DNA from 3 places in the Vibrio sp. nBUS_14 genome. Region 1 is predicted to be linked to each of the others. Evidence: predicted binding sites of a transcription regulator. Region 1 holds the regulator's gene; each other region holds the start of a gene.
The links. The regulator PurR, encoded in region 1, represses purine synthesis genes. The targets are predictions, from matches to a motif close to TNANGNAAACGTTTNCNTNA.
Positions count from the first base shown of each region.

Region 2: glyA (serine hydroxymethyltransferase) is a predicted target of PurR. The motif match lies at 1,088-1,107, and genes of this name have one in related genera.
Region 3: ACMAZD_RS22725 (formate--tetrahydrofolate ligase) is a predicted target of PurR. The motif match lies at 2,047-2,066, and genes of this name have one in related genera.

Region 1 is NZ_CP179206.1:2,419,213-2,422,429, forward strand. It holds gene torD (molecular chaperone TorD) at 1-313, shown strand, start outside; gene purR (HTH-type transcriptional repressor PurR) at 632-1,636, shown strand; cyclic di-GMP riboswitch class I at 1,811-1,896, shown strand; gene ACMAZD_RS11330 (TfoX/Sxy family DNA transformation protein) at 2,024-2,614, shown strand; gene ACMAZD_RS11335 (TVP38/TMEM64 family protein) at 2,747-3,217, shown strand, end outside.
Region 2 is NZ_CP179206.1:2,901,848-2,905,064, reverse strand. It holds gene ltrA (group II intron reverse transcriptase/maturase) at 1-91, shown strand, start outside; gene ACMAZD_RS13660 (YitT family protein) at 213-815, opposite strand; gene glyA (serine hydroxymethyltransferase) at 1,163-2,413, shown strand; gene ACMAZD_RS13650 (DUF4250 domain-containing protein) at 2,750-2,941, opposite strand; gene ACMAZD_RS13645 (YaeP family protein) at 2,943-3,146, opposite strand.
Region 3 is NZ_CP179207.1:1,111,045-1,114,261, forward strand. It holds gene ACMAZD_RS22715 (CreA family protein) at 1-381, shown strand, start outside; gene ACMAZD_RS22720 (inosine/guanosine kinase) at 498-1,802, shown strand; gene ACMAZD_RS22725 (formate--tetrahydrofolate ligase) at 2,097-3,217, shown strand, end outside.

The sequences.
Region 1 (3,217 bases):
AGACATGGAAGATATCATGGCTAAGCACAACTTGGTGGTAAACCAAGATCTGAAAGAGCCAGCAGACCACATTGCTATCGAACTTGATTTCCTTGGTAATCTCATCATCCGTTCAAATGAAACTGAGCTTGAAGAAGAATTAGAAAAATCGTTCGCTGTTCAACAACAGTTTATTGAACAACAACTTCTTACTTGGGTACCAAAGTTCAACGCTAGATGTCGTGAGATCGATTCATTCGGTTTCTATGCATCGATTGCCTCTCTTCTCGTTGCCTTCTGTAATCTGGACACTCAGTATTTAGCGGGTGAATAAGATTCGCTGATGATTAAGTAAACAAATTCAATAGAATGTGACAATTCACCCAGATTTCTGGGTGAATTTTATTGCGAGTAATTTCTAGTCAGTCTAAAATTGTGACCGCAAACGATAAAATATGAAACATTCACGAAATGCTATGCTTATTTAAGTTCAGAGCATTTCGGTGTTAAGACAAGCCGCTCAATAGCGGTTTTTTGTTTTTTAGCACTTTAATACCCCAAAGAGCCCTACAAATTTAAGCTCTTAGTTAGGTAGCTTAACGGCTGCTTTATTCCGTACTTGGGAAAGTAGCTTCTATAATAGGATAAAACCATGGCCACTATAAAAGATGTCGCTCGCTTAGCAGGCGTATCAACTACCACCGTTTCTCACGTAATCAACAAAACACGTTTTGTTGCAGAAGCGACTCAAGAGAAAGTAAACAAAGCCGTAGACGAATTAAACTACGCGCCAAGTGCTGTTGCTCGTAGCTTGAAATGCAATTCAACACGTACTATCGGCATGCTAGTGACTCAATCAACAAACCTTTTCTTCTCGGAAGTGATCGATGGTGTTGAAAGCTACTGCTACCGTCAAGGTTACACTTTGATTCTGTGTAACACAGGTGGTATCTATGAGAAGCAACGTGACTACATTCGAATGCTTGCAGAAAAACGTGTAGATGGCATCTTGGTTATGTGTTCTGACTTAACAGAAGAACTTCGTGGCATGTTAGATCGCCATGCTGATATCCCAAAAGTTGTCATGGATTGGGGCCCTGAAACCTCTCAGGCTGATAAGATCATCGATAACTCTGAAGAAGGCGGCTATCTAGCAACCAAATACCTGCTAGAACGTGGTCACACAAAGATTGCTTGTTTAAGTGGCCACTTAGACAAAGCAGCATGTGTAGAACGCATCGCGGGTTACAAACGCGCACTCAATGAAGCGAAGGTCGAAACCGACGAAAAGCTCATCATTGAAGGTAACTTCGAGTGTGATACCGCTGTACTTGCGGCTGATAAAATTGCTCAGATGGAAGATCGCCCTACCGCTGTGTTCTGTTTTAACGACACAATGGCACTTGGCCTAATGAGTCGCCTGCAACAGCAAGACATTCGCATTCCTGAAGATATTTCGGTTATCGGTTACGACAACATTGAACTTGCAGAATACTTCTCTCCACCATTGACAACGGTTCACCAACCTAAGCGTCGTGTTGGTAAAAATGCATTCGAAATTTTGTTGGAACGCATTAAAGATAAAGATCATGAAAAACGTGTCTTTGAAATGCACCCTGAAATTGTTGAGCGAAGCACAGTTAAAACGTTAAATTAATTGATAAATCGAGTTTAATTTCATTAAGCGCACCTTTGGGTGCGCTTTTTTTATAAGCAGACAAAATAAACCTAGTTGCACATCATCAAGATCATTAATTGGAGCAACATCACATTTTTAAATATCAGGTGTGAGCCTAATTCAACAAAAACTTTATTCTATTCAATCAGTCAGTCACGCACAGGGCAAACCACTTGAAAGAGTGAGACGCAAAGCTTCCGGCCTAAACCACTCGTTGGTATGGTAGCGGGGTTACCGATGGCAAAATGCAGTAGTTACTAACAATCTGGTAATTTACGGCTTATTGACAATTTAATTGCAACATTTTGCTAATCTTTCGGACCTGCTTATTTGGTGGCGTAGTTCAAATACACCGAGATAAATAACATGGATAAACCGATACTAAAGGACTCAATGAAATTATTTGAGCCCCTAGGAAAAATAAAATCACGCTCAATGTTTGGTGGATTCGGGCTTTTTGCTGATGACACTATGTTTGCTCTGGTTGTAAATGACCAGCTGCACATAAGAGCGGACAAAGACACAACAAGGCAATTCGAGCAACAAGGGTTTCAACCATACGTCTACAAAAAACGTGGTTTCCCTGTCGTCACTAAGTATTTCGCATTACCGGAAGGTTTATGGCAAGACCAAGAGAAAATCTTGCAGCTTGCTACGACGTCTCTGGGTTTTGCTAAAGAAGAGAAAGCTGAGCAGTCTTCTGCTAAGCCAACTCGACTAAAGGACCTCCCTAACCTTCGATTGGCTACCGAGCGTATGTTGAAAAAGGCGGGAATCGATTCCGTAGAATGCTTATATGAATCTGGCTCTGTAAACGCATTTAACGCCATCAAGGAATCGCATGCATCCTCTGTCAACATTGAGCTGCTTTGGGCGCTAGAAGGTGCGATCAATGGTACTCATTGGTCTGTTATACCGCAGCAACGTCGTGAAGAGCTTATCAGTCGCATCAATTAATATTGTCAGTTCAAACTATCTACATAACTAAGCCGCATTCTTGCGGCTTTTTTATATCTGTTGAAAGTTAATCTATGCTTTGCCTGTCTATCTATACTAATGGTATGCATTAAAAAATTAGAGGAAGTATCAATGAGTAAGAAAATGATATTGGGTATCGTGTTGGTCGTAATCATCGTCCTATTAGGCGTCAATTTCGGCCAATACCTAACACTTGAAAATGCGAAGACTCAACAAGCAGTTTTGAACGACTACATCGCGAGCAACTTTATTGTTGCTACTGCGATTTATTTTGCCGCCTATGTCATGATCACGGCTTTCTCAATCCCTGGCGCTGCAGTTGTTACTCTCTTAGGCGCTGCGCTGTTTGGTTTCTGGAACAGTTTACTGCTGGTGTCTTTCGCGAGTGCTATTGGTGCAACCCTCGCCTTCTTGAGTAGCCGTTACCTTTTACGTGACTGGATTCAAACCAAGTTTGGCGACAAGTTAGCAACGATTAACAAGGGTGTTGAAAAAGACGGGGCATTTTACTTATTCTCTCTACGTCTGATTCCTGTTTTCCCGTTTTTTCTTATCAACCTGTTAATGGGGTTAACCCCAATG
Region 2 (3,217 bases), 480 kb from region 1:
GTTGGGGCTGTACTCATTAAGAGATGGGTACGAGTCACTGAAAGTATATTCGGAACCGCCGTATGCGACCCACGCTTGTACGGTGGTGTGAGAGGACGGAGGCTGCGAGGCCTCCTCCTACTCGATTAGTGATGTATTGGTCATAATATTTCTTCCTGCATAGCAGGAAGCTAAAGCACCAGATACTAACAACATAGGGCAGCTAGTAAGCGCTAAGACGCGTAGTTGACCGAATAACGAGTTGGCTTGTGATTCATTGCTAATACAATGTTCAGTACTGCGGTGCCCAATACAGAAACAGCAATCACCCAAGGCGATACAAAGAAGAATGAAGCAAACAGAATACACGCATCAATGGCCATTTGGGTTTTACCTACCGAGATGCCGTAGCGATCTTGAATGAACAAACACAATACGTTGAAGCCACCTAAGCTTGAGCGATGACGGAATAAGATCAGCATACCTAAGCCCATTAATAAGCCGCCAGCGACTGCACAATAAATCTCATTATGAACGTCTAACGAAATCACCAAGTATAAATGATCAGCAAATATAGACACTAAAGCACCAGAGATAGCACTGCTTATTGCGAAGTGACGGCCAAATCGTTTCCATGCCAATAGATAGAATGGACAGTTAGCAATAAAGTACAGAATACCAAAGGTTACTGGCGTAAATTGACTCAAAAGCAGAGCTAAGCCAGTCGTGCCACCAGTAAGCAGGTTTGCTGACTGTAAAAAGAAGACGCCTAACGCCACTAAAAACGTGCCAGTGAGGATTGCTACCCAATCTTCTTTACGTGTGTGTTTTTCCATCGTTTTTATAATTACCTATCCAATAAAGGCGAGCATAGTAGAGAAAAACCTTAGCTTTCGGTAGCTAGAGGGGCAAAATTAAGGTAAACCTATGTAATCTGCGTTTTACAGAGTGTAAATCGTAAAATTGACAGTAAGCGTCATCTTTGGTTGGATATGCTTAATAACCATGATGAATCTTATATGTGATTATGAAAAAACTGCATGATAAAATTGCAATTAGCTCTTTATGACCTAGATCAAATTATGTAGAATGCGTCACATCAAAGCGGTGACGGAAACGTTTGCTTTCGGTCGTTGTGTGGTTTTTTTGAAACTTTCAGTACAATCTGAGTCAGGAGATACAGATGCTTAAGCGTGACATGAACATTGCTGATTACGATGCGGATCTATTCGCAGCTATCCAAGAAGAAACTCTTCGTCAGGAAGAGCACATCGAACTTATCGCTTCAGAAAACTACACAAGCCCACGTGTAATGGAAGCTCAAGGTTCTCAACTTACAAACAAATACGCTGAAGGTTACCCTGGTAAGCGTTACTACGGTGGTTGTGAGTTCGTAGATAAAGTTGAAACTCTAGCAATCGAACGTGCATGTGAATTATTTGGCGCGCAATACGCGAACGTACAGCCTCACTCAGGTTCTCAAGCGAACAACGCTGTGTACATGGCGCTACTAAACGCTGGCGATACAGTTCTTGGCATGAGCCTTGCGCACGGTGGCCACCTAACTCATGGTTCTCCAGTAAACTTCTCTGGTAAGCTTTACAACATCATTCCTTACGGTATCGATGAAGCGGGCCAAATCGATTACGAAGAGATGGAAGCGTTAGCTATTGAGCACAAACCTAAGATGATCATCGGTGGTTTCTCTGCTTACTCTCAAGTTTGTGATTGGAAGCGCATGCGTGAAATCGCTGACAAAGTAGGTGCTTACTTCTTCGTAGACATGGCTCACGTTGCTGGTCTAATCGCTGCAGGTGTTTACCCGAACCCAGTTCCACATGCTCACGTTGTAACGACTACAACGCACAAAACGCTTGCTGGTCCTCGTGGTGGTCTTATCCTTTCTAACGAAGGTGAAGCTCTTTACAAGAAGCTAAACTCAGCCGTATTCCCAGGCGGCCAAGGTGGCCCTCTAATGCACGTTATCGCTGGCAAAGCAGTAGCGTTCAAGGAAGCTCTAGAGCCAGAGTTCAAAGAATACCAAGCTCGCGTAGTTGCTAACGCAAAAGCAATGGTGGCTGAATTCCTAGCACGCGGTTACAACATCGTTTCAGGTTCTACAGAAAACCACCTGTTCCTAGTTGACCTAATCGACAAAGACATCACGGGTAAAGAAGCAGATGCAGCACTAGGTTCAGCTAATATCACAGTTAACAAGAACTCAGTACCAAACGATCCACGTAGCCCGTTCGTTACGTCTGGTATCCGTATCGGTTCTCCTTCTATTACTCGTCGTGGTTTCTCAGAAGCAGACGCGAAAGCTCTGGCTGGCTGGATATGTGACATCCTTGATAACATGGGTGATGAGTCTGTTATCGAAGCAACGAAAGCAAAAGTTCTAGAAATTTGTAAGCGTCTACCTGTTTACGCTTAATTTTTCTGGCTCAAATAGCTTAATTTCTGTGTCAAAGGTGCTCATTTACATTCGTAAACTCCGCGTCTTTTCCTTGAACTAAAGCTATTTGATTGAAAAATACGATTTGAAAGGCTCCTGTATAGGAGCCTTTTTTTACGTTTGAAGGTTATTTATCTAAGTAATAAAGAGCGAGTGCTAAAAAGGGCTAATGCTTTCACATTAACCCTTGTCGTTCGCTTATGTCTGTTCTACTTTTTGATGCTGAGCGAGGTGCCTGACTGCTTATTACGTATCACCAACAAAAAAAACCAACACAGAGGTTGGTCTTTTAATAGGAAGCTTGTTTTTAAATCATTATCGAAACTGTTTGGCTTCTGGAAGGTACTCAAAACCAGCAGACGCAAGTTTTGCAATCAATGCTGCTTTGTCGATTTCGTAGAAGTTGACTACTCGATCCAAATCACCACCGAAGTCGTCACGCAGCTTCATGTTGACGATGCTCATCAACATTACAGGATCCATCTTTTCAAAGTTAGCGAGGTTCATATTAGTCCTCGAAATCTGAGATCAGTAGGTTAGCTGCGGCAAATGCAGCGCTATCTCTCGCTTCTTTAGGAAGAGACTCATCCGCAGCAAGGTCATTCAATGTTTTTACAGCGCAGGTGATCGCTTTAGGGATGTAGCCTTGGTCGCCACTGCCAATTTGAGAATACAGTTCACGCACCAAATTACAACAATCGTATACTTTCATTTTTATACCTAACCAAATGGTAACTGATCTCAATATACACATAGAGATAAGCAAAAACAAAGTGGATCTGA
Region 3 (3,217 bases), on a different replicon from region 1:
AAAGATATCAAGATGTCTTCTTTAGATGACGATAAGATCGCGGGTGTGACTTGCCATATCGCGTCTATCGAAGCAAACCTTAGCTTCTCGGATCCAAGTGATAGCTCTATCTCTTGTCGCCAAACAGGTGAAATAACATCTGAAATGATTGCTCTAATAGATAAGAGTAAATCAGGTGAAGTGGTATTTAAGAAATCGAAAAGTATCTTTTTCAAAACAATGAAAGTTCGCCGCATCTACGACGCAGAGAATCAATCATTGCTCTACTTGTCTTACACCACTAAAGAAACCGAAGGTAGCTTCAAACACAGCCTTTCTACTGTTCCTCTATGGGGTACAAAGGCTTACGTTGATCCTGCTACATTAACTCCTACGGAATAACGAGCTTGAATCACCTGTACAGACATTGTGCAGGTGATTCAAAATGTAATAAAAATGAAAGATAAAGAGACAAAATGTGATATCATGCGACAAAATTTTTTCACTGTATTTTTCATATGAAGTTTCCTGGACAGCGTAAATCTAAGCACTATTTTCCAACTCACGCCCGTGATCCGTTGGTCAACCAAATTCAACAAACGCCAAAGTTGCATCGCGCGACTATTGTCGGCGTAGGTCAAACTATTGTTGATATCGAAGCCCGTGTTGACAACGCGTTCCTTGAAAAATACGAACTAAGTAAAGGTCACTCGCTTGTACTGGAAGAAAGTAAAGCCGATGCCCTGTACGAAGAACTAGTTGAACGTGGTTTGATTACGCATCAATATCCCGGCGATACCATTGGTAACACGCTACACAACTACTCTGTTCTCGCAGACAGCAAATCGGTTCTGCTTGGCGTTATGTCTAAGAAAATCGAAGTGGGTTCGTTTGGTTACCGCTACCTTTGCCGTACCTCTTCTCGAATGAACTTAAACCACCTACAAACAGTTGATGGTCCAATTGGTCGTTGTTACACGCTAATTACCGAAGATGGCGAACGTACGTTTGCGATCAACGAAGGACAGATGAATCAACTGCTTCCTGAAAGTATTCCTGAGCAAATTTTCGAAAAAGCATCTGCATTGGTTGTATCATCATACCTAATGCGCGGCAAACCAGAAGATCCAATGCCAAAAGCGGTACAAAAAGCGATTGAATACGCGAAAGCTCACAATGTGCCTGTTGTACTGACGCTTGGTACTAAATACGTGATCGAAGGTAATGCAGAATGGTGGCAAGAATACCTAAAAGAGAACGTCACCATCGTCGCGATGAACGAAGACGAAGGTGAAGCACTAACCGGTGAAAAAGATCCATTACTCGCTGCAAATAAAGCGCTTGAGTGGGTTGACCTTGTTTTATGTACCGCTGGCCCTATTGGCCTGTACATGGCAGGTTACACGGACGAATTAGCGAAACGTGAAACCACACTGCCGCTGTTACCAGGTAACATTCCTGAGTTTAACAAGTTTGAATTTAGTCGTGCTATGCGTAAGCAAGATTGTGTAAACCCAGTAAAAGTATACTCTCACATTGGCCCTTACCTAGGTGGTCCACTTGAGATTAAGAACACCAATGGCGCAGGCGACGGTGCACTTTCTGCACTACTACACGATATGGCAGCGAACAGCTACCACCACGTGAATGTGCCAAACTCAGAGAAACACGAACACGCTTGTCTAACGTACTCGTCACTGTCTCAAATTTGTAAGTATGCCAACCGTGTAAGCTACGAGGTATTGACCCAACACTCACCTCGCCTTTCTCGTGCCCTACCGGAACGTGAAGATAGCTTAGAAGAAACATACTGGGATCGCTAATCGACCCTATTAGGTTGTCGACTAGTTGAGGTTAGCGCCTAGTTAGATAACCCATTCTCGAAGGGCTGCTATATGCAGCCCTTTTTTGTCTTCGTTGTTTATGCAAACACAATTAGAGGTAATCAAATCGAATATTTTGTTTGTTTAAGGTTTAATCTCGCGCAATGACTCTTTAGATCTGTTATCTTCCAGCATATAATTCGTGTGTTTTGCCTTTACTTGGCAAATTTATGCAGCACTATCGCCACGCAAAAGTTTACGTTCCACCCTTCGGTTCTGATATAAGGATCAAATATGTTATCTGATATTGATATTTGTCGCTCTACTCCCCTTAAAAACATCAGTGGGGTTGCTGAACAAGCAGGCCTGAATCAAGATGAACATCAACCGCTAGGACTCCATAAGTCTAAAGTTTCTTTAAGCTCCCTTGAACGCCTGTCTGGGCAACAAGATGGCAAATTGATCGTTGTGACTGCTATTACACCTACGCCACTCGGTGAAGGTAAAACAGTCACCACAATTGGCCTTGCACAAGGTCTCTCTAAAATTAACCAATCTGCGATGGCGTGTATTCGTCAGCCTTCTATGGGTCCGGTATTTGGTGTCAAAGGCGGCGCTGCTGGCGGTGGTTATTCTCAAGTTGCGCCAATGGAGCAGTTAAATCTCCACCTAACTGGCGACATTCATGCAGTGACAGCGGCTCATAACCTCGCCTCTGCCGCTATTGACGCTCGCTTGTATCATGAGCAACGTGAAGGGTTAGAAGCCTTTGAAGCACGCTCTGGCTTAAAGGCGTTAGATATAGACCCAAGCAGAATCGTTTGGCGACGCGTGCTTGACCATAATGATCGTGCACTGCGCATGATCACTGTCGGTAAGAACGAGGCAGATAAAACAATCAACGGTTTTGAACGCGAAGATTGCTTTGATATCTCGGCCGCCTCAGAACTCATGGCCATTCTTGCGCTGGCTGACGACCTTCAAGACCTGCGCAAGCGTATTGGTCGCGTAGTACTCGCTTATAACCACCAAGGTACGCCATTAACCGCAGATGACTTCAACGTTGCAGGCGCAATGACAGTAACAATGAAGGATTCAATTGAACCAACATTAATGCAAACACTTGAAGGTGTGCCAACTTTGATTCACGCAGGCCCGTTCGCAAACATCGCACATGGTAACTCTTCAATTATTGCCGATAAAATTGCTCTCAAACTGAGTGATTTTGTGGTGACTGAAGGCGGTTTCGGCTCAGATATGGGTTTTGAGAAAGCGTGTAACATCAAGGTTAAAGCATCGAATAAGAAACCCGATTGCGCGGTGATAGTCACAACATTACGCGGCTTAAAAGCCAATTCAGGTTTATACGACTTGAGACCGGGGGCAGCATTACCAGAATCAATCTTCAATGATGA